3 regions of the Streptomyces sp. NPDC008137 genome follow, and region 1 is predicted to be linked to each of the others. Evidence: riboswitches for the same ligand, from Rfam matches in the RefSeq annotation. Region 1 holds a riboswitch; each other region holds the start of a gene.
The links. A riboswitch is a leader RNA that binds a small molecule or an ion and turns the genes downstream of it on or off. The one in region 1 is predicted to bind cobalamin.
Positions count from the first base shown of each region.

Region 2: it holds a riboswitch for cobalamin, as region 1 does, so the genes downstream of both, ACFZBT_RS28075 (energy-coupling factor ABC transporter permease) here and ACFZBT_RS30885 (ribonucleoside-diphosphate reductase subunit alpha) in region 1, are expected to answer to the same signal.
Region 3: it holds a riboswitch for cobalamin, as region 1 does, so the genes downstream of both, ACFZBT_RS03590 ((2Fe-2S) ferredoxin domain-containing protein) here and ACFZBT_RS30885 (ribonucleoside-diphosphate reductase subunit alpha) in region 1, are expected to answer to the same signal.

Region 1 is NZ_JBIBHN010000026.1:40,526-47,191, forward strand. Features, by position in the region: gene ACFZBT_RS30880 (ATP-binding protein) at 1-2,292, opposite strand, end outside; cobalamin riboswitch at 2,483-2,626, shown strand; gene ACFZBT_RS30885 (ribonucleoside-diphosphate reductase subunit alpha) at 2,750-5,125, shown strand; gene ACFZBT_RS30890 (ribonucleotide-diphosphate reductase subunit beta) at 5,125-6,138, shown strand; gene ACFZBT_RS30895 (helix-turn-helix domain-containing protein) at 6,387-6,666, shown strand, end outside.
Region 2 is NZ_JBIBHN010000021.1:85,418-92,083, forward strand. Features, by position in the region: gene cbiQ (cobalt ECF transporter T component CbiQ) at 1-170, opposite strand, end outside; gene ACFZBT_RS28070 (energy-coupling factor ABC transporter substrate-binding protein) at 176-520, opposite strand; gene ACFZBT_RS28075 (energy-coupling factor ABC transporter permease) at 517-1,218, opposite strand; cobalamin riboswitch at 1,248-1,458, opposite strand; gene ACFZBT_RS28080 (protein kinase) at 1,515-2,927, opposite strand; gene ACFZBT_RS28085 (MFS transporter) at 3,172-4,470, opposite strand; gene ACFZBT_RS28090 (ABC transporter permease subunit) at 4,467-6,275, opposite strand; gene ACFZBT_RS28095 (GNAT family N-acetyltransferase) at 6,388-6,666, opposite strand, start outside.
Region 3 is NZ_JBIBHN010000002.1:53,833-60,498, reverse strand. Features, by position in the region: gene ACFZBT_RS03610 (ABC transporter substrate-binding protein) at 1-591, shown strand, start outside; gene ACFZBT_RS03605 (Fe(3+)-hydroxamate ABC transporter permease FhuB) at 637-2,712, shown strand; gene ACFZBT_RS03600 (amino acid permease) at 2,794-4,293, shown strand; gene ACFZBT_RS03595 (universal stress protein) at 4,296-4,721, shown strand; gene ACFZBT_RS03590 ((2Fe-2S) ferredoxin domain-containing protein) at 4,735-5,106, opposite strand; cobalamin riboswitch at 5,152-5,278, opposite strand; gene ACFZBT_RS03585 (IucA/IucC family protein) at 5,320-6,666, opposite strand, start outside.

The DNA.
Region 1 (6,666 bases):
GTTCTCGGCTTTCATTTCGAGGATCTTGGCGTTGTACTCCCCTATGGGGTCACTGTTGAGACCGACCCGCTCACGGATCACGGCGAACGCCTCGTTGCCGCCGCTGCCGAACTCCTGGGCGACGGCCAGGCGGATGGAGTACGAGGGCTCGGCGATGCCCAGCTCGAAGATCTTCTCGTACATCGCCGTGGTGTCGATCTTCTTGGAGGCCTGCCGCGACGCCGCGCCCAGCTGCTTGAGCAGCCGCAGTTTCGCGTCCTCGAGAGTGCGCTGATCGCCCTGGATGCCCGACCAGTCGGCCGCCACCCTCTCGACGATGTCGCCCAGTCGTCCCGGGTCGGCTTCCACACTCTCGACTTCGAGGGCGGCCGCGTAGAGGTCGAGGGTCTTGGGGTCGTCCGGCCGATGCTGCGCGGCCGCGCAGAGCCGCTCGGACAGGGCGCGCCCACGCACGGGGCTGCTCCGCGACGGCTCGTTCTTCCCCTCCTGGAACCCGGCCCCGACGCCGCCGGCTCGGGGAGGACGTCTCCCCACCCGCCCGCGGGACATGAACACGACCGCGACCAGCAGCTCACGTCCGGGGCCGGGCGGTCGCAGCGCCTGCTCGATCAGCTCGCCGGCGTCGGCCTCCTCCAGGTGGCTCAGCAGACGGAAACCGAAGTAGGCCTGCAGGATGCTGTGCGGGAAGCGCGCCTTCGTCTCGGAGCTCTCCAACAGCCCGAGCTTGTCCGCGTTGCCCACCAGACGGGCGAGCACGGCGTGGCACTGCGCCATGTTCCCCATCTGCAGCCGCCTCGCCTCCTCGTCGCCGAGCCTGGCGCGGAGCGCTGCCCAGATCCGTTCCCGGTGCCACTCGGAGAAGGCCTCCCCGTTGTCGCCGTACCGGTCGGTGCCAGGCACCCTGACCCACAGAGGCCCACCGGGCTGGACGTCCGGGCCGAGCAACTCCGCGAAGTCCACTTCCAGCTTGTCTTGAAGCAGTCCCACGCAGGCCAGAGCGGAGACCACCGCAAGGGTGTCCCGGCGCTCCTGCGGGGTCAGCGCGACGTCCTCACGCAGCCGGCCCTCGTGCAAGGCACGGCCCCAGGTGTCCAACAGCCACAACCGAAGCGTGCTCCGGTCCCGGCTGCGTGTGTTCAGACGCTTCGGGTCGTCGGTCGGACGGTCCCGTTCCAGGGCGCCGTGCCGGTGCAGTTCACGGGCGATCTGCAGATAGACGGGCGATTCGGTCACCTCGGCCGTCTCCACGATCCAGTCCACGCGGCGCTCGTCCGTCTCCGGTACGGAGTCTTTGACGAATTGCAGCGCCTCCTCCTCGCTCAGCGGTTCCAGCTCCACGATCGCCGCGGGCGTGGTGTCCAGAGGACTGTGCGGCCGGGAGGCGATGACCACCGGCAGCCGCTCCTCATAGGCGCGTTCGATGGCACAGCGGATGATGTTGTCCCGGTTCTGCTGAACACCGCCGTCGAGAAGAGCCTCTTCGAGTCCGTCGGCGATGACGACCAGCTTGTCGTCGGCAAGCAGTTGCTGCCAGACCCGATCGGTCTTGGTGCGGGCCAGAATGCCCTGCGGCGCCACCTCGGCGAAACGCTGCTTGGCCATGCGCTCGAAGTTCAGATCGGTCCCGCCGTCGGCGTCCCGCAGCCGGATCGGCACGGGCACGGCACGCTCCTGGGCCAGTAGTTCGGTGAGCCGCACAAGGACGGCGGTCTTCCCCGTGCCGACACCGCCCACGAGCAGATAGGGCCGACGAGTGCCGCGCTCCCTCAGCCGTTGGGCGATGACCTGCGCGAGCTCCTCGCGACCCACGATCTCGGTGGAGTCCTGCCCGGCCGTGAGCACGAGCTTGTGCGGGTCCCTGCGCGCCTTCACGAGGTATCGCCGTTTGTTCCAGCTGTACCACCAGAACATGAAGAGCGCGGCGGCGACCGAAGCGGTGAGGACCGGACCGATGAAACGGAGCAGGGCGTCGAGCCCCGGCTCCTTCTGCCATCTCTCGACCGTGGTCTGCTGGTCGGTGACCAGCATGTGTACGCCGGCCCCGATCCAGCCGAAGACCACGAGGGCGCCGACCGCCCAGACCATCCGGAGCACGTTGGTGTAGGAGAACCACCTGCGCCACTTCCTGGGCCGGGTGGTGCCGCGGCGGGCCTCGAGACGGATGGTCAGGCTGTGCCAGTGGCCGACGACGACGCGACTGGTCCGTCTCGCCGCCCGTCGCAGATCCAGCGTGGCCATCGGCGCGTTGCGCGGCCGCTCCTTGCCCGGTGTGCGACGGACGACCCTCGTCATGTGAGTACTCCCTCCGAGGGCGATCTGCTTCCCAGTACGGAGGACCCGCGGACGTCGGCACCTACTTCCATGGAAGCACTCCCCGCACGCCGCGCAACCCGATGGGGAAACGCCGACAGGGCATCACTCTTCTCACCTGTCAGCTGACGCTCCGACACCAGCGCGACACAACATCTGGGGGTGCCACCCGTACCCGGCACAAGATGTATGCTCGTGCTCGCTGTCGTCGCAGGGGAATCCGGTGCGAATCCGGAACTGTCCCGCAACGGTGTACTTGTGCATGTTTCATGCACAAGCGTCAGTCCGAGGACCTGCCGACAGCGCACCCGGCCGTCCGGCCGGGGTGCCCTGACGTCCGGGCCTCGTGGAATGGGCCGGTGGACGCGACGCCGTGTGCGCTCGTGTGCTGCCCCCCCGCCCTGCGCGAGGCCCCTTGCCGAGCGAGGGAGAGCCCCACGTGACCATCGCGCCAGCCGAACCGGTCTCAGCTTCCGAAGAAGAGCACGACGGCCCCGGTGCCGCGCTGCTGCGGACCCTGACCGAGCTGACCGCCGATCTCCCCGACGCCGACCCCGGCCGGGTCGCCGCCGCCGCGCTGCGCGGCCGGTCCGCGCGGGCGGACGAGACGGAATTGCGCGAGCTCGCGACGGAGTCGGCCGCCGGCCTCATCTCCGAGGACCCCGCCTACTCCCGGCTGGCCGCACGGCTGCTGACGATCGGCATCCGTGAAGAGGCCGCCTCGCAGGGTGTCACGTCCTTCACCGAGTCCGTCGCGGTCGGCCACCGGGAGGGCCTGATCGCCGACCGGACCGCCGAGTTCGTGCGCCTGCACGCCGCCCGGCTGGACGCGCTGATCGACCGGGCCGCCGACGACCGCTTCGGCTACTTCGGCCTGCGGACCCTGCACAGCCGCTACCTGCTCCGCCACCCGATCACCCGCAAGGTCGTCGAGACGCCCCAGCACTTCATGCTGCGCGTCGCCGCCGGTCTCGCCGAAAACGACACGGCGCAGTCCGTCGACGAGGTCGCCGCGCTCTACGGGCTCATGAGCCGCCTCGACTACCTCCCCTCCTCCCCCACCCTCTTCAACTCCGGCACCCGGCACCCCCAGATGTCGTCCTGCTACCTCCTGGACTCCCCCCAGGACGAGCTGGACTCGATCTACGACCGGTACCACCAGGTGGCGCGGCTGTCGAAGCACGCGGGCGGCATCGGTCTCTCGTACTCCCGTATCCGTTCCCGCGGTTCGCTGATCCGGGGCACCAACGGCCACTCCAACGGCATCGTCCCGTTCCTGAAGACCCTCGACGCCTCGGTCGCCGCCGTGAACCAGGGCGGCCGCCGCAAGGGCGCGGCCGCGGTCTACCTGGAGACCTGGCACTCCGACATCGAGGAGTTCCTGGAGCTGCGCGACAACACCGGCGAGGACGCCCGCCGTACGCACAACCTGAACCTCGCGCACTGGGTGCCGGACGAGTTCATGCGGCGGGTCAACGCCGACGGGCAGTGGTCGCTGTTCTCCCCCTCGGACGTGCCCGAGCTGGTCGACCTGTTCGGCGAGGAGTTCGACGCCGCGTACCGGGCGGCCGAGGCGAAGGGCCTGGCGAAGAAGACCCTGCCGGCCCGTGAGCTGTACGGCCGCATGATGCGCGCCCTCGCGCAGACCGGCAACGGCTGGATGACGTTCAAGGACGCCGCCAACCGCACCGCCAACCAGACGGCCGAGCCGGGCCACGTCGTCCACTCCTCCAACCTCTGCACGGAGATCCTGGAGGTCACCAGCGACGGGGAGACGGCGGTCTGCAACCTGGGCTCGGTCAACCTCGGCGCCTTCGTCGACCAGACCCGCGGGGACATCGACTGGGAGCGGCTGGACGAGACCGTCCGCACCGCCGTGACCTTCCTCGACCGGGTCGTGGACATCAACTTCTACCCGACCGAGCAGGCGGGCCGCTCCAACGCCCGCTGGCGTCCGGTCGGCCTGGGGGCCATGGGTCTGCAGGACGTCTTCTTCAAGCTGCGCCTGCCCTTCGACTCGCCCGAGGCCAAGGCGCTCTCGACCCGTATCGCCGAGCGGATCATGCTCGCCGCGTACGAGGCCTCCGCCGGCCTGGCCGAGCGCAACGGCCCGCTGCCGGCCTGGGAGAAGACCCGTACGGCCAGGGGCGTGCTGCACCCCGACCACTACGACGTGGAGCTGACCTGGCCCGAGCGCTGGGCGGCCCTGCGCGAGCGCGTCGCCGCGACCGGCATGCGCAACTCCCTGCTCCTCGCCATCGCGCCCACGGCCACGATCGCCTCCATCGCGGGCGTGTACGAGTGCATCGAGCCGCAGGTGTCCAACCTGTTCAAGCGCGAGACGCTGTCGGGCGAGTTCCTCCAGGTCAACTCCTACCTGGTGGACGAGCTGAAGCGGCTCGGCGTGTGGGACGCCCGCAGCCGGGAGGCGCTGCGCGAGGCGAACGGCTCGGTGCAGGACTTCGCCTGGATCCCCGCGGACGTACGGGCGCTCTACCGCACGGCGTGGGAGGTCCCGCAGCGCGGCCTGATCGACATGGCGGCGGCCAGGACGCCGTTCCTGGACCAGTCCCAGTCCCTGAACCTCTTCATGGAGACGCCGACCATCGGCAAGCTCTCCTCGATGTACGCCTACGCCTGGAAGGCCGGGCTGAAGACGACGTACTACCTGCGCTCGCGCCCGGCGACCCGCATCGCCCGCGCCGCACAGGCCCAGGCGCAGCCCGAGAAGACCATCCCCGTCCAGCAGACCGCCGACCCCGACGCGGTCGCCTGCTCCCTGGAAAACCCCGAGTCCTGCGAGGCCTGCCAGTAATGACCACCCGTAACGCCAATCTCCTCGACCCGGGCTTCGAGCTGACCCTGCGCCCCATGCGCTACCCGGACTTCTACGAGCGCTACCGGGACGCCATCAAGAACACCTGGACCGTGGAGGAGGTCGACCTCCACTCGGACGTCGCCGACCTCGCGAAGCTGTCCGAGGGCGAGCAGCACATGATCGGCCGGCTGGTCGCGTTCTTCGCGACGGGCGACTCGATCGTCGCGAACAACCTGGTGCTGACGCTGTACAAGCACATCAACTCCCCGGAGGCGCGCCTGTACCTGTCGCGCCAGCTCTTCGAGGAGGCCGTGCACGTCCAGTTCTATCTGACGCTGCTCGACACCTACCTTCCCGACCCGGAGGACCGGGCGGCGGCCTTCGACGCGGTCGAGAACATCCCGTCCATCCGTGAGAAGGCCGAGTTCTGCTTCAAGTGGATCAACGAGGTCGAGAAGCTGGAGAGCCTGCAGACCCAGGCCGACCGGCGTCGCTTCCTGCTGAACCTGATCTGCTTCGCCGCGTGCATCGAGGGCCTGTTCTTCTACGGTGCCTTCGCCTACGTCTACTGGTTCCGCAGCCGCGGTCTGCTGCACGGCCTGGCCACCGGCACCAACTGGGTGTTCCGGGACGAGACGATGCACATGTCCTTCGCCTTCGACGTGGTCGACACCGTCCGCAAGGAGGAGCCGGAGCTCTTCGACGACCAGCTGGAGCAGCAGGTAACGGACATGCTGCGGGAGGCCGTCGAGGCCGAGCTGCAGTTCGCGCGCGACCTGTGCGGTGACGGCCTCCCGGGCATGAACACCGAGTCGATGCGGCAGTACCTGGAGTGCGTCGCCGACCAGCGGCTCAGCCGGCTCGGCTTCGCTCCGGTGTACGGCTCCGAGAACCCCTTCTCCTTCATGGAGCTGCAGGGCGTTCAGGAGCTGACCAACTTCTTCGAGCGGCGCCCCTCTGCGTACCAGGTGGCGGTGGAGGGCACCGTCGACCTGGACGAGGACTTCTGAGCCGGCTCGCTCTCCCTGGCCTCCTGGGCCTCCCGGATCTGACGGTCGACGCGCCTGTCGCGCGCGATGCCGATCACTGACGGGAGGACCAGGAGGACCAGCGTCCCGAGTACGAAGATCATTGCGATGAGTGTCTGTGCCTGGTTCGTTTCCATGGACACCACTGTCGCGCCGATGACTCCTTACCGTCAGTGGCAGTACTGCCGTAGACCCTCGAATTACTGCCATCGGCGAGGCACACTGGAGACATGCTCCAGAACGTGGCCGTCGCCCTGCTCGACGGCGTGAACCCCTTCGAACTGGGCGTGGTGTGCGAAGTCTTCGGCACCGACCGCAGCGACGAGGGCCTGCCGGTCTACGATTTCGCCGTCGCCTCGGCCGAGGGTCCGGCCCTGCGCATGAACTCGGGCTTCTCGCTCCAGGTCGAACACGGCCTGGAGCGGTTGGAGACGGCCGACCTGATCGCCGTGCCGGCCGGGCACACCTACGCGTCCCGGGACTTCCCGCCGGAACTGCTGGACGCCCTGC
Region 2 (6,666 bases), on a different contig from region 1:
CCGGCCGGTCCCAGCAGCAGGGACACGGCCGTCACCAGCACCAGGGCCGCGCCCGGCCAGGGCGGCAGCGAGATGGCCAGCACGGTGAGTCCCAGACCGAGCACGGCCTTGTCCACGGGATGGCGGCGGCGCCAGCGACTGCTGTGCGCCGCCGCGTCGATCGGCAGCACGCGGCTCAGGCTCTTTCGGCCGTGGACTCCTCGGCGGCCCGCTCCAGGGCCTGCTGCTCACCCTGCCGCCGGCCTCGGCGCAGGCCGAAGTAGTAGGCGAGGACACCGGCGCCGATCGCTGCCTGGAGGGCGAAAAGCGCCGACTCGATCTCACCCGACGGCGGCTCGTACAGCGGCGAGAACCAGGGCTTGTAGTCCGGGTCGATCTCGGTGATCGCCGTCTCCGCCTGGGCGTCGGCGCCCGCGAACGGCTCCTCCTTGTCGTCGCCCAGGCCGAGGGCGAGCGGCAGCACCGCGAGGAGCGCCACGGCGAGCAGCAGCAGGAGGTTGATCCTCGTGTTCTTCTTCATCGGGCCACCGCCTCGGTCTCGGTCACGGACCGCTTCTTGGTGAGGAGCACACCCAGCCGGGTCAGTTCGCCCTTGCTGGACTGCACCAGCAGCCGCATCACGAGCACCGTCAGCAGGCCCTCGCTCACCGCGAGCGGGATCTGTGTGACGGCGAAGATGGTGCCGAACTTGCCGAGCGCGCCCACGAACCCGCTGCCCGGGTCGGGGAAGGCGAGCGCCAGCTGCACGCTGGTGACGCAGTACGTGGACAGGTCGGCGAAGAACGCCCCGAAGAAGACCGCGACCATCAAAGGCACGTCGAAGCGCCGCAGCAGTTTGTACACGGCGTATCCGGCCCAGGGCCCCACGATCGCCATGGAGAAGACGTTGGCGCCGAGCGTGGTCAGACCGCCGTGGGCGAGCAGCAGCGCCTGGAACAGCAGGGTGATGGTGCCCAGCACCGCCATGATGGGTGGCCGGAAAAGGATGGCTCCCAGGCCCGTGCCGGTGGGGTGGGAGCAACTGCCGGTGACCGACGGCAGTTTCAGGGCGGACAGGACGAACGTGAAGGCACCGGAGGCACCGAGGAGCAGAGTGCTCTCGGGGTGCTCGCGCACTTCACGGGTGAGCGACCGGACCCCGTGGACGACGAAGGGTGCCGACGCGACGCCCCAGGCGACCGCGTGTGCGGGTGGCAGAAAACCCTCGGCTATGTGCATGGTTCAGCAGACCCTCTCCAGCACCTCGTGGATGGTTGACGCGCCCTGGCCGGTCTCCTGGCTTACGGGTACCACCGCCCGCACTCCGCCTTCCCGGGTCACAAGGACCCAGTGGCTGCCCCTGCCAGGGGCCGGAGCCGGACTTCCCGATTCACAGTGGCGAGGGCCGCACCGGCATCACACCGGATTTCCCGTTCACCAAGGCGTGGTGACAGTAATGCCGAGATAAGGACGATGACAAGCCACCCGAGGGGGCGCGCGAGGGGGCGTCCGCTCGCACACCGGCGCAGGGCAGCTCAGTCGTCGCCCCCGTCGTCATCGTCGTCCCCGTCTTCCCAGGTCCGACCGGGCTTCTCCTGCTGGGGTTTGTCCGCCTTTCGCGGTGGCTCGGCCGTCTCCCGCGCCGGAGTCGTGGGACTGGGCGTCGCTTCGGCGGGGGCCGGGGGAGGGGGTGTGGTGCTGGACGGGGTGATATCGGCCACTGTGCCGGCGGCCGGAACGGTGGCCGCCGGGTCCGTGTCCGCCGCCGGAGCGGAGGAGAGGGGCGAGGCGGAGCCCTCGGACGGTGCGGCGGCGGGGCTGCTCGTGGAGGGCGACGCGTCGGGCTCCGTGCCCTCCGTCGCGGTGTTGTCAGGGGAGAACCACAGCATGCCGGCGAGCATCGCGGCCGCGAAGAGTGCCGCGGCGGCGACCGTCGCGGCCGCTCTGCGCCGGTTGTCGGGGGCGGCCCGGGGCGCGGCGCGGCGCGCCCGCCCGGCCTGGGGCGTCCGGCTGGTGCGCAGGCCGGGGGCGCCGGGCAGCGCGTACGTGGCCGGGTCGCGGGTCTCGGTGGCCGGATACGGGCTCGGTGCGGCGGACGTCACCGGGGGCGCTGCCTCCGGCAGCGGCTCGGGCAGCCCCCGCCAGGCACCGGCGGCGAACCATTCGGCGGTCCGCTGGGCGGTGGGCCGGTCCTCGGGCTGCTTGGCGAGCAGGCCGAGCAGGTAGTTCTCGAACGCCGGCGGGAGTCCGGCGACACCGAGCTCGCGGGGCGGTACGGGCACGGAGTCGAGGTGCTGGTGGAGGAGCGCGACGGCGGTGTCGGCCTGGAACGGCGGCCGACCGCTGAGGAGTTGGTAGAGCAGACACCCCAGGGAGTACATGTCGGAGGCCGGACCGGCGGGCTGGCCCAGGGCGCGTTCGGGCGCCAGGTAGAGGCCGGTGCCGACGATCTGGCCGGTGGCGGTGAGCGCGGCCCCCGGGTCGTCGAGGAAGCGGGCGATGCCGAAGTCGCCGATCTTCAGGGTGCCGTGGGCGTCCAGCAGGAGGTTGGCGGGCTTGATGTCACGGTGGACGATGCCCTGCGCGTGCGCGGCGGCGAGCCCTGCGGCGGCCTGCGCGGCGAGTTCGGCTACCCGCTGGGCGGGCAGCGCGCCGGACGCGGCCAGCACCCCGGCGAGGCTGTCGCCCTCGACCAGCTCCATCACGAGGTACAGCCGGTTGTCGTACTCGCCGAAGTCCAGGACACCGACCAGATGGGGGTGGTTGAGACGCCCGGCGGTCTGGGCCTCCAGACGGAACCGGGAGGCCGCCGTGACATCGGTGTCCTGGGGCAGCAGCAGCTTGACCGCCACGGCTCGGGCGAGCGTCTCGTCGTACGCGCGCCAGACCTCTCCCATTCCACCGCGCCCGATCTCAACATCCAGCCGGTAGCGGCCCGCTAGCAGCACTCGTCCTCGTCTCATGCGTATGGGAAGGTACGTCGCCGCAGGCCGAACTCCCCGTTTTGAGGCGGGGGTTGGCGGGGTGACGCGCAGCCGACCCAGGATACTGGCGCCGCGTGACCACTGATCTCCGCGGCGGTGTCGAGGGCCGGTACGGTCCCGGAAATCCGGGAGCGGAGACGTCGCCCGGCGGGGTGATGCGCGATGCGCGCGGTTGCCCCTGGGCCGCGGCCGGTTGCGGCCGGCCTGATCAGGCCGCCTTGTCCGCCGCCTCTGCCCGGTCCTCCCGGCGCGGCAGCAGAGCCACCGTCAGGGCCGGTACGGCAGCGAGGGCCAGCCAGGGCACGGCGGGCGGGAGGCCGAGGTCGAGGAGGGAACCGGTGGCCGCGCTGCCGGCCAGGACGATCAGGCCGGAGACGGAGGACAGCGCGCCCGTGTAGAGGCCGATCCGGCCCTCCTCCGCCAGGTCGGGCACCCAGGCGCGGGCGGCGGGGACGACCAGCATCTGGCCCACGGTGAGCAGTACGACGAAGCCCGCGGCGGGCAGCAGCCCGGCGACACCCGTCCAGCCGGCGGGGCGCGCCGCGGCCACCACCGCGAAACCGGCCGCGATCAGCAGCAGCCCCGCCGTCATGGAGCGGCGCAGGTCCAGCCGGTCGCCCGCCCAGCGGGTCACCGGCAGCTGGGCGAACACCACCAGCACCGAGGACAGCGCGAACAGCCAGGAAAGCGGCGCCTGGGAGCCCGCCGCGCGCTGCACCTCGTCCGGCAGGGCCAGGTACAGCTGGTTGTAGGCGAGCAGGTACGAGCCGTACGCGCCGCACAGGGCCAGGAACCGGCGGTTGCGCAGCAGAAGGCGCGCCCCGCCCCGCTCCCGGGTGCGGACCCGGCCCGGGATGTGCTGCGGCATCAGCCACAGATGCCCGGCCAGGACCAGCACGAAGACCGCCGCACCGGCGAGGCACGCGGTGCGGAAGTCGACGGCGAGCAGCAACGCGCCGAGCAGCGGTCCGACGAAGGCCCCGGCCTGGCCCGCGACGCTGAACAGGGCCAGGAGGCGCGTGCGCGAGCCGTGTCCCTCCTCCTCCCAGACCACCGCCTGGCGGGCCACCTCGGACTCCACGGCCGGAGAGAACAGCGCGGCGGCGAAGCCGATCACCAGCACGGCGCCGATCACGGCCCAGCTCGCCTCCGCGTACCCGAGCCACGCGAACCCGGCGATCCGCAGCACACAGCCGGCCAGCACGACGGGCCGCACCCCGAACCGGTCGACGAGCGAGCCGCCGACCACGAACAGCCCCTGCTGGCTGAAGGTGCGCAGCCCGAGCACGAACCCGACCAGCCAGCCCGCCATGCCGATCGCGGTGCCGAGGTGCTCGGCGAGGAACGGCAGGACGGCGTAGAAACCGACGTTGAAGGCGAGCTGGGTCAGGATCAGCAGCCGCAGCAGCGGCGACAGCTCCTTCCAGAGCCGCCAGGTGCTCTCGCGGGGAGTCTTGGGCGCACGGGCGGACCGGCGGGCGGGCACGCGGGATACGGGGTCGGTCATCGTTCTTCTACCGGTGAGGTGGACACAGAGGTGGACACGGGGGCCAGGAGGGCGTCGGGGCTGTTCCGCCGCCGCTGAGGCACGACCCCCTCCCCGGGCGGCCCAGCCGGGCCCTCGGGCCGCCGGCGCCGGCGGGGCAGCCGTACGCCGCCCGCGGCCGTCACCGCGAGCGCCCCCAGCAGGGCGAGTACGGCGGCGGGGAAGAGGACGGCCCACGGGGCGCGTTCGGCGTACGGCTGGTTCTCGGCGAGCAGCAGGCCCCACTCGGGGGACGGCGGCTGGGCGCCCAGGCCGAGGAAACCGAGGGCGGCGAGGCTCAGCGCGATACCGGGCAGCCGGAGCAGGGCGTGCCGTGTCACGGGCGACAGCACGGCGGGCAGCAGTTCGTGCCAGAGCAGATACCAGCGGCCGGCGCCCAGTGCCCGGGTCGCGGCCAGATGCGTGGTCGCGCGTTCCTGCCGCAGCAGGGCGGACGTGTGGGCGGCCAGCGGGGACCAGGCCACGACACCCACGGCGAACGCCGGTGTCCAGGGCCCGCTGCCCGCGACGCCGGCGACGAGGAGTCCGGCCAGGACGGGCGGCACGGCGCTGACGGTGTCGACCAGGGGCCCGGACAGCCTCGGCAGCAGCCCCAGCAGCAGCCCCACGAGGAGCGCGGCGGCGCTCACCGCGAGGGCGATGCCGAGGGTGGTCAGCGCGCCGTGGGAGACCCGGGCGAGGACGTCCCGGCCGAGCGCGTCCGTCCCGAACGGATGCGCCGGGGAGGGGGGCCGCAGCCGGGCCAGGGTGTCCAGGGCGAGCGCGTCACGGGGCAGGCCGAAGCCGATGACGCCGGCGAGCAGCGCCGCGTACAGCAGGGGCAGGGCGCGGCGCCCGGACGGGCCGGTGGCGTGCAGGGAGTGCAGGGCGCCGTCGCGCAGCGCGGGCCCGATGAGCAGCCGGGCCGCCACTCGGGCGAGGGCCCCGGCGACGGCCGCGACCAGGACGAGGGCGAGGGTGCCGGTCTGCAGGACGGGCAGGTCCTGGGCGAGCGCGGCGTGCAGGGTGAGCCGGCCCAGCCCCGGGATGTCGAAGATCTGCTCGACGGCGACCGAGCCGCCGGTCAGGCCGACCACGAACAGGCTCAGGTTGGGCAGCAGTCCGGGCACGCAGCGGCGCACCGCCTGCAGCGCCACGGACTTCGGCGGGACACCGCGTGCCGCGGCGGCCAGTGCCCACGGCTCGGCGAAGGCGCCGGGCAGCAGGTCGTCCAGCATCCGTCCGAGGATCGCCCCGGCGGGCAGGCCGAGGGCCAGTGACGGCAGCACCATCCACCGCGGCCCGTACCAGCCGAGAGCGGGCAGCCAGCCCAGCTGGACGCCGATCACCGAGGCCAGCACCGAGGCGACGAGGAACTCGGGCAGCGCGGCCGGCACGGCCGACGCCGTGCCGCCGGTGCCGTGTGCCGCGAGCCGTCCCCGCGAACCGAGCCGGAGTGTGCGGGCGCACACCGCGGCGACGGTGCCCGCCGCGACCACGAGGGCCCCGGACACCAGCAGCAGCGAGGCGCCGAGCGACTGCAGGACGCCCGGCAGCACCTGGCCGCCGGACACCCACGAGGTGCCGGCGTCGCCGTGCAGCAGCCCGCCCAGCCAGCGGCCGAGCAGCACCAGCGGGCCGTCGTCCAGCCCGAGTTGTTCGCGGATGGCGCGCAGCGTCTCGGGCGTCGGGTCACGGTCGGCCGAGCGGGCCTTGAGCACGGTCAGCGCCGGGTCCGTGCGCGACAGCCACGGCAGCAGGCCGATCGCGCCCACCAGGGCGGCCATCAGCACGGCCCGCCACAGCAATGTCGGGGCGCCGCCCCGGGCCAGGACGCGCAGGGCGGCGAGGCCCTTGGCCAGGGGTGAGTTCGAGGTGTTCAGTGTCGTCCCCGTGTGCTCAGGCGAAGGGAATCTCGAAGTGCACCACGCCGCTGCCGCCGCCGGGCACTTCCTCCCGCTCGTCGCACACCACCTTGCCCAGCGTCCGCCACAGGCTCATCGCGCCGGGCGAGTGCGGATACGTGTGCAGATAGACGGACCGGTAGCCACCGTCGGCGCGGGCGAAGTCGACCAGTCCCTCGACCAGCCGCCGGGCCAGTCCGCGCCGCCGGTGCGCCGGGCCTACGTACAGCCGCCGCAGTTGTGCGGTCTCGCCCGAGGGGTACCGCTCGGCCAG
Region 3 (6,666 bases), on a different contig from region 1:
AAGCAGCTGAAGAAGATCGCCCCGGTGCTGGAGATCAAGTCCGCCGACGCGTCCGACCAGATCGGGCAGATGTTCACCAACCTGGACCTGATCGCCAAGGCGACCGGCACCACCGACAAGGCCGAGGCGGCCCGCAAGAGCTTCGACGCGAAGGTCGCCGAGGGCAAGAAGGCCCTCGCCGACGCCAAGCTCGACGGCTCCGACATCGCCTTCGCCGACGGCTACGTCAACGCCAACCAGGTCTCCCTGCGCCCGTACACCGACGGCTCCCTCATCGGGTCGGTCAACAAGCAGCTCGGTCTGAAGAACGCCTGGAAGGTCAAGGGCGACTCGGCCTACGGCCTCGGCACCACCGACGTCGAGGGCCTCACCGCCCTGCCGAAGGACGTGCGGTTCGCCTACATCGGCAACGACGAGGACAAGACCAGCAACCCGTTCTCCGGCCAGCTGAGGAAGAACGCCGTGTGGACGTCCCTGCCGTTCGTCAAGGCGGACCAGGTGCACCGGCTGCCCGACGGCATCTGGATGTTCGGCGGCCCCGAGTCGATGGAGGCGTACATCGACGCCCTCGTCGGCGAGCTGACGAAGTAGCAGCCGGCGAAACAGCCGCTCGGACGAAGCAGAAGCACCGGAGCCATGGCCGTCACCGAAGCACCCCCCAGCACCACCCGCCCGCCGGCGGCAGCGTCCCGTACGGGCGCGGCCGCGGTGACGGCCGGGCTCGTCCTCCTCGTCGCCGCTCTCGCGGTCGTCGACATCACCCAGGGCACCGCCGCCGTCGGACCGGCGCAGGTTTTCAAGGCCCTGACCGGGCAGGCCGATCCGGGCGACGCGTCCGTGGTCATCGCCTCCCGGCTGCCGCGGATGGCCGCCGGCGTCCTGGTCGGCGTCGTCCTCGGCATCGCGGGCGCCGTCCTCCAGGCCGTCAGCCGCAATGTGCTCGCCTCGCCCGACACCCTCGCGGTGAACGCCGGTTCGTATCTGGCGCTCGCGCTGGTCGGCGCGACCGGCCTCTCCCTGCCCCTGCTGGCGTCCTCGGGCGTCGCCTTCGCGGGCGGGCTGGTGGCGGCGGCCGTGGTGCTCGCCCTGTCGGGGCTCGGCACGGGCACCGTACGGCTGGTCCTGGCCGGCACGGCGCTGGCGCTGGGCCTGAACTCCGTGACGGAGGGGCTGCTCCTGCTGTTCCCGCAGGAGACGGAGGGCCTCTACCAGTGGAACCAGGGGAGCATCGGCCAGAACGGCTTCGACGGCGTCGTGCAGATGCTCCCCGTCGCCCTGGTGGGACTCGCCGGGCTGCTGCTGGTCGCGCGGCGGGTCGACGCGCTCGCCCTCGGGGACGACGCGGCGCGCGGTCTTGGCGTCCCGGTCCACGCCACCCGCGTCACAGTGGTGGTGCTGGCGGCGCTGCTGTCGGCGGCGGCCGTGACGCTGGCCGGGCCCATCGGGTACGTCGGGCTCTGCGCCCCCGCCCTGGTGCGTCCGCTCGCCCGCCGGTTCCGGGGCTTCGTGCGCTCCCGCGCGGCCCTGCCGGTGGCCGGGCTGACCGGTGCCGCGCTGGTGCTCGGGTCGGACGTGCTGCTGCGGGCCCTGGTCCCGGCGGACCGGGCGGTCGCCGTGCCCACCGGCATCGTCACCAGCCTGGTCGGTGCCGTGTTCCTGGTGGTGACCGCCCTGCGGCTGCGGGACACGGCCGGGGCCGACGCGCCGGACCGGCTGCGCATCCCCAGCCGGACGGCGTTCCTGGTCACGGTGGGCGCCCTGGCCGCCGTGGTCGTGGGTGTCACGCTGGCCGGTGTCCTGCTCGGCGACAGCAAGCTCCTGCTCGGCGATGTCGCGAACTGGGCGCAGGGGCGGGCCGGTCAGGCCGTCTCCTTCGTGCTGGACACCCGGGTGCCGCGGGTGCTCGCGGCCCTGTGCGCGGGCGCCGCGCTCGCCCTGGCCGGGACGCTCGTGCAGGCCGTGACCCGCAACCCGCTGGCGGAGCCGGGGGTTCTGGGTGTCTCCGGCGGCGGCGCGCTGGGCGCCGTGCTGCTGGTGACGACCGTGCCCACCGCCGGTTCGTGGGGCCTCGCGGGTGCCGCGTTCGGGGGCGCCGCGCTGTCCTCCGCCATCGTCTTCGGGCTCGCGGCCCGGGGCGGCTACCGGCAGAACCGGCTGGTCCTCGTCGGGATCGGCATGGCCGCCGGCTCCACGGCCCTGATCAGTCTGCTCATCGTGCTCACCGACCCGTTCAACGCCACGAAGGCGCTGACCTGGCTGTCCGGTTCGACGTACGGGCGGACCATGCCGGACGTCGTGCCCGTCGCGCTCGTGCTGGCACTGGGCCTGGCCGTCGCGGTCGCGCGCCGCACCGAGCTGGATCTCGTCTCCCTGGACGAGGACACCCCACGGCTGCTCGGCCTCGGGCTGCCCCGGGCCAGGCTCGGCTTCCTGGTGGTGAGCGTCCTGCTCGCCGCGACGGCCGTCGCCTCGGCCGGGACCATCGGCTTCGTGGGTCTCGTGGCGCCGCACGCGGCGCGTGCCCTCGTGGGTCGGCGGCATGTACGGGTGGTGCCGGTCGCCGTCCTGCTCGGCGCCGCGCTCGTCTGTACGGCGGATCTGCTCGGACGGACCGTCATCGCCCCGGCCCAGCTGGGCGCCGGACTGATGACGGCGGTGATCGGCACTCCGTACTTCCTGCGTCTGCTGGTGCGGAGCCGCAAAGCGACATAAATCTCCTAAAAGGCCGTCAATCGCCAAAATGCCTCGCGCCTGCCTGTTGTATGGATCCACGCACAACGGGAGTGAGGGAGCATGGCCAAGGACATCACGGACGCGGGCCCGCCACCGTCCGCGAGCCTGAAGCCCAATGCGATCGGGTTCCTCGACGCGCTGGTCATCGGGCTCAACGCGACCTCGCCGGCGTACTCGGTGGCGGCGGTCATCGGCCCGATCGTCGCCCTGGTGGGCATCTACGCCCCCGGGGTGATGATCGCCTCGTTCGTGCCGATGCTGCTGATCGCGTCGGCGTTCTACTACCTCAACAAGGTCGACCAGGACTGCGGCACGACCTTCTCCTGGGTCACCCGGGCCATGGGGCCGTGGGCGGGCTGGCTCGGCGGCTGGGCCATCGCGATGACGGGCGTCCTGGTCGTCGGTTCGCTGGCGGATGTCGCCGTGACCTTCTTCCTGCTCGCCGTGGGCCTGGACAGCTGGGCGGACAACGACGTCGTGCGCCAAGTGCTCACCGTGCTGCTCATCGTGGTGATGACGGCCATCTGTGTGATCGGCATCGATGTATCGGCCAAGGTGCAGAACGTCCTCATCCTGGCGCAGGTCGTCTGCCTGCTCGCCTTCGCCGTGGTGGCGCTGTACCGCGTCTACGCCGACACCGGAACCCTCGACGCCATCGATCCGGAGTTCAGCTGGCTCGACCCCTTCGGGGCGGGCGGGGCGTCCCTGACCGGCGCCCTGCTGCTGGGCGTGTTCATCTACTGGGGGTGGGAGTCGGCGGTCAACCTCACCGAGGAGACCGAGGACTCCGCCACCGCCCCCGGCAAGGCGGCCATCTGGTCGACGGTGCTGCTGCTGGTGACCTACCTCGCCGTCGCCTTCGCGGTCGTCGCCTACGCGGGCACGGACTACCTCGCCGAGAACGCCGCCGAGGAGGAGTTCATCTTCGCGCTGCTCGCCGAAGAGGCGATGGGCGGCTGGGACTGGGTCGTGCTGCTGGCGGTGTCGACATCGGCGCTGGCGTCCACGCAGACGACGATCATCCCGGCGTCCCGCACCGGACTGTCCATGGCCCGCCGGTACGCCCTGCCGAAGCATTTCGGGCACATCAGCCCCCGGTTCCGCACCCCGGACGTGAGCACCTGGTGGGTCGCCGGCATCGCCATCGTCTGGTACCTCGTCCTGTATCACGCCAGCGAGAACGCCCTCTTCGACTCCCTGACGGCGCTCTCCCTGCTGATCGCGTTCTACTACGCGCTCACCGGCCTCGCCTGCGCGGTCTACTACCGGCGCGAGCTGACCAGGAGCGTGAGGGACTTCCTCCTGATCGGCCTCGGCCCGCTGATCGGCGCCGGGCTGCTGGCGTGGCTGCTGGTGGAGTCGGTCCAGGACATGGCCGACCCGGCCAACTCCTACACCGGCAGCTCCTGGTTGGGGCTCGGTCCGCCGCTCGTCATCGGCATCGGCGTCGCCCTCGCGGGCGTGATCATCATGGTCGTCTGGCGGCTGACGGCCCCCGCGTTCTGGTCGGAACGCCCGAGCACGGTCGACCCCGATCTCGTCCACGGCAAGGAGTCCTGAAGATGTCGGTGGTCCTCGGCTACGACGAGTCCCCGGGTGCCCTGCGCGCGCTGCGGGTCGCGATCGAGGTGGCGGCGGCGTACGGCGAGCCCCTGGTGATCGTCTACGGCGCCGCGGCCCCCGGCGTCACGGGCGAGGAGTTCGGCGCCCATCAGAAGGCCGTCCGCGAGGCCGGCACCACCGTGCTCGGTCACGCGGTCCGGGTCGCCGACGAGGCCGGTGTGCCCAGCACGGTCGAACTCATCGACGAGCGGCCCGCGCAGGCGCTGATCGACGCCGCGGCACGCCATGACGCCAGGGTGATCGTGGTGGGCACGTGGGGCGAGAGCCCGGTGCGCGGGGCCCTGCTGGGCTCGACGCCCCACAAGCTGCTGCACCTGTCGAACGTCCCGGTCCTGTGCGTGCCGGCCGAGGAACAGGAGTCCTGAGAGCCGGGCCTGGTCAGGAGCTGCCCGCGCGCCGTTTCGCGAGCGGGCTGAAGGCGTACAGGCCGAGGATCTCGGGCAGGGGCGCGACACCGGGGCCGCCCTCGCGGACCCAGGAGACGACGTCCTCGGTCGCGGCCGGGTCGTTGACCAGCCCGAGCCACACCGGCCGGGCCCCGGCGGCCCGGCCCGCGGCGGACGGCTGTACGACGATGACGTTGGCCTGGTCGCAGACGTCGAGGCACTCGGAGACCCGTACGGGCGCCGCCTCGCGCAGCCGCTCGGTCTGTGCCGTGTGATCGACGCCGGTCACCTTGCCGGTGCCGCAGCAGCAGTCCCGGCAGACGACGACGCGGCACGGAACCCCTCCGGCCGGGGTTGCGGACATGCCGCACCTGTCCTCTCTCCGGGGAGATCCGCCCCGGTGGTTCGTGGAGGAGGCGACCGCGTGAGTCTCCTGGCTCCCGGCCGATGCCGGTCACAGTGGCGGGACCGCGCCGGATTCACACCGGCTTCCTCGTTCCGCCGTCGCCATGTCGCCGGCCATCATTCCATGCGGCCGGTGCGGTCACCGCACAGCACGGACGGGCGCTCCCCCAGGTCACGTTCCTTCCCTGAGCGGGTTGGGCAGCGGCAGATAGCGGGCGTCGGCGCCGTCCGCGCCCGTCCAGCGCAGCAGGAGGTTCGTCTTGGCGGGGAGGGTGGGCGAGGTGAGCAGGGCGGGGATCTCGGGCAGGTCGTGGCGGGCGAGTTCGCGGCGGGCGGCGGGCCAGGGGTCGAAGCCGGGGTGGCGTTCGACGAGGGCACCGGCGATCTCGGTGAGGTGGTTGACGACCAGGCAGTACACCAGCCGCTCCCAGCCGGCCTCGCGGGAGACGTCCGGGAGCAGTTTCACGCCCTCGGCGTCCCGGTACAGCGCCTGCACGGGCATGCCGTCGGCGTCCACGGCGATCACGGTGTTCTGCAGATGAGCCTCGATGACGACGCCGTGCCGGGCGAAGGCCTCCAGGGCCGGGGGCACCACCCGCGCCAGATACGCCGTCCACCACGCCCCGGGGTCGGCGGCGCGGTCGAGCGGGCTGCCGTCGAAGCCCTCGACGAGTCCGGCGGCGAGCAGCGGGGTCGCGCCGGGCACCAGGTGGCCGGCGAAGCCGTCGCGGACGAGGACGGCCAAGGCCTCGAAGGCGAAGCCGGCGGTGCGGTAGCCGCGGTCGCCGAGCCAGGCCGGGGGGCCGTCGAGCGTGCCGGAGTCGTCGAAGGCGGCGCACACGGCCGCGTCGGTGCGGCGCAGGGCGAGCAGGTCGTGGCGCCACAGCCGGCGGATGTCGTTGGTGATGCGCACGTCCAGGCTGAACTTCAGGAAGAGGTCCCGCTCGGGTGCGTAGAGCGTGCGGATCGCGGCCGTCGGCCAGGTGTCGAAGGCGGTCGTGCCCAGCCGGACCAGCCTCCCGTCTGCGAAGGCGGCGGCGAGCTCCGCGCTCGCCAGGTCGAGCTGCCAGGGGTGGGCCGGGAGCAGCCGGTAGCCGGGCGGGGCGGTGCCGAGGGCGTCGAGGGCCGAGGTGTCGCCCTCCTCGACGACGCAGTCCTCGCGCAGCCCGAGCAGAACCAGCGGGAAACGGGCGTACGCCTCGGGCGCGTACGGCAGCCAGCCCGCGGCCGGGCCGCCGCCGCGCGCCTTGGGGGCCGGGTGGTGGGTGTGGCCGGTGAGGAGGCACTGCTCGGAGCGCAGGTAGGGGTCGTCGGGCGGGGTCGCGCGGTCGCGGGCCTCCAGCAGGGCGGCCACGGCCTCCCTGCTGTCGATCATCTCGGCGGGCAGTTCGTGGTTGGACAGGCCGGTGTGCCGGCGCAGTTCCTCGGCGACGAGCTTGACCAGCTCGGTGTGGCCGACACGCTGCCAGCCGTCCGGCCCCTCGACCTCGGGTTCGGCGGGCCGGCGCGTCCCGCGCAC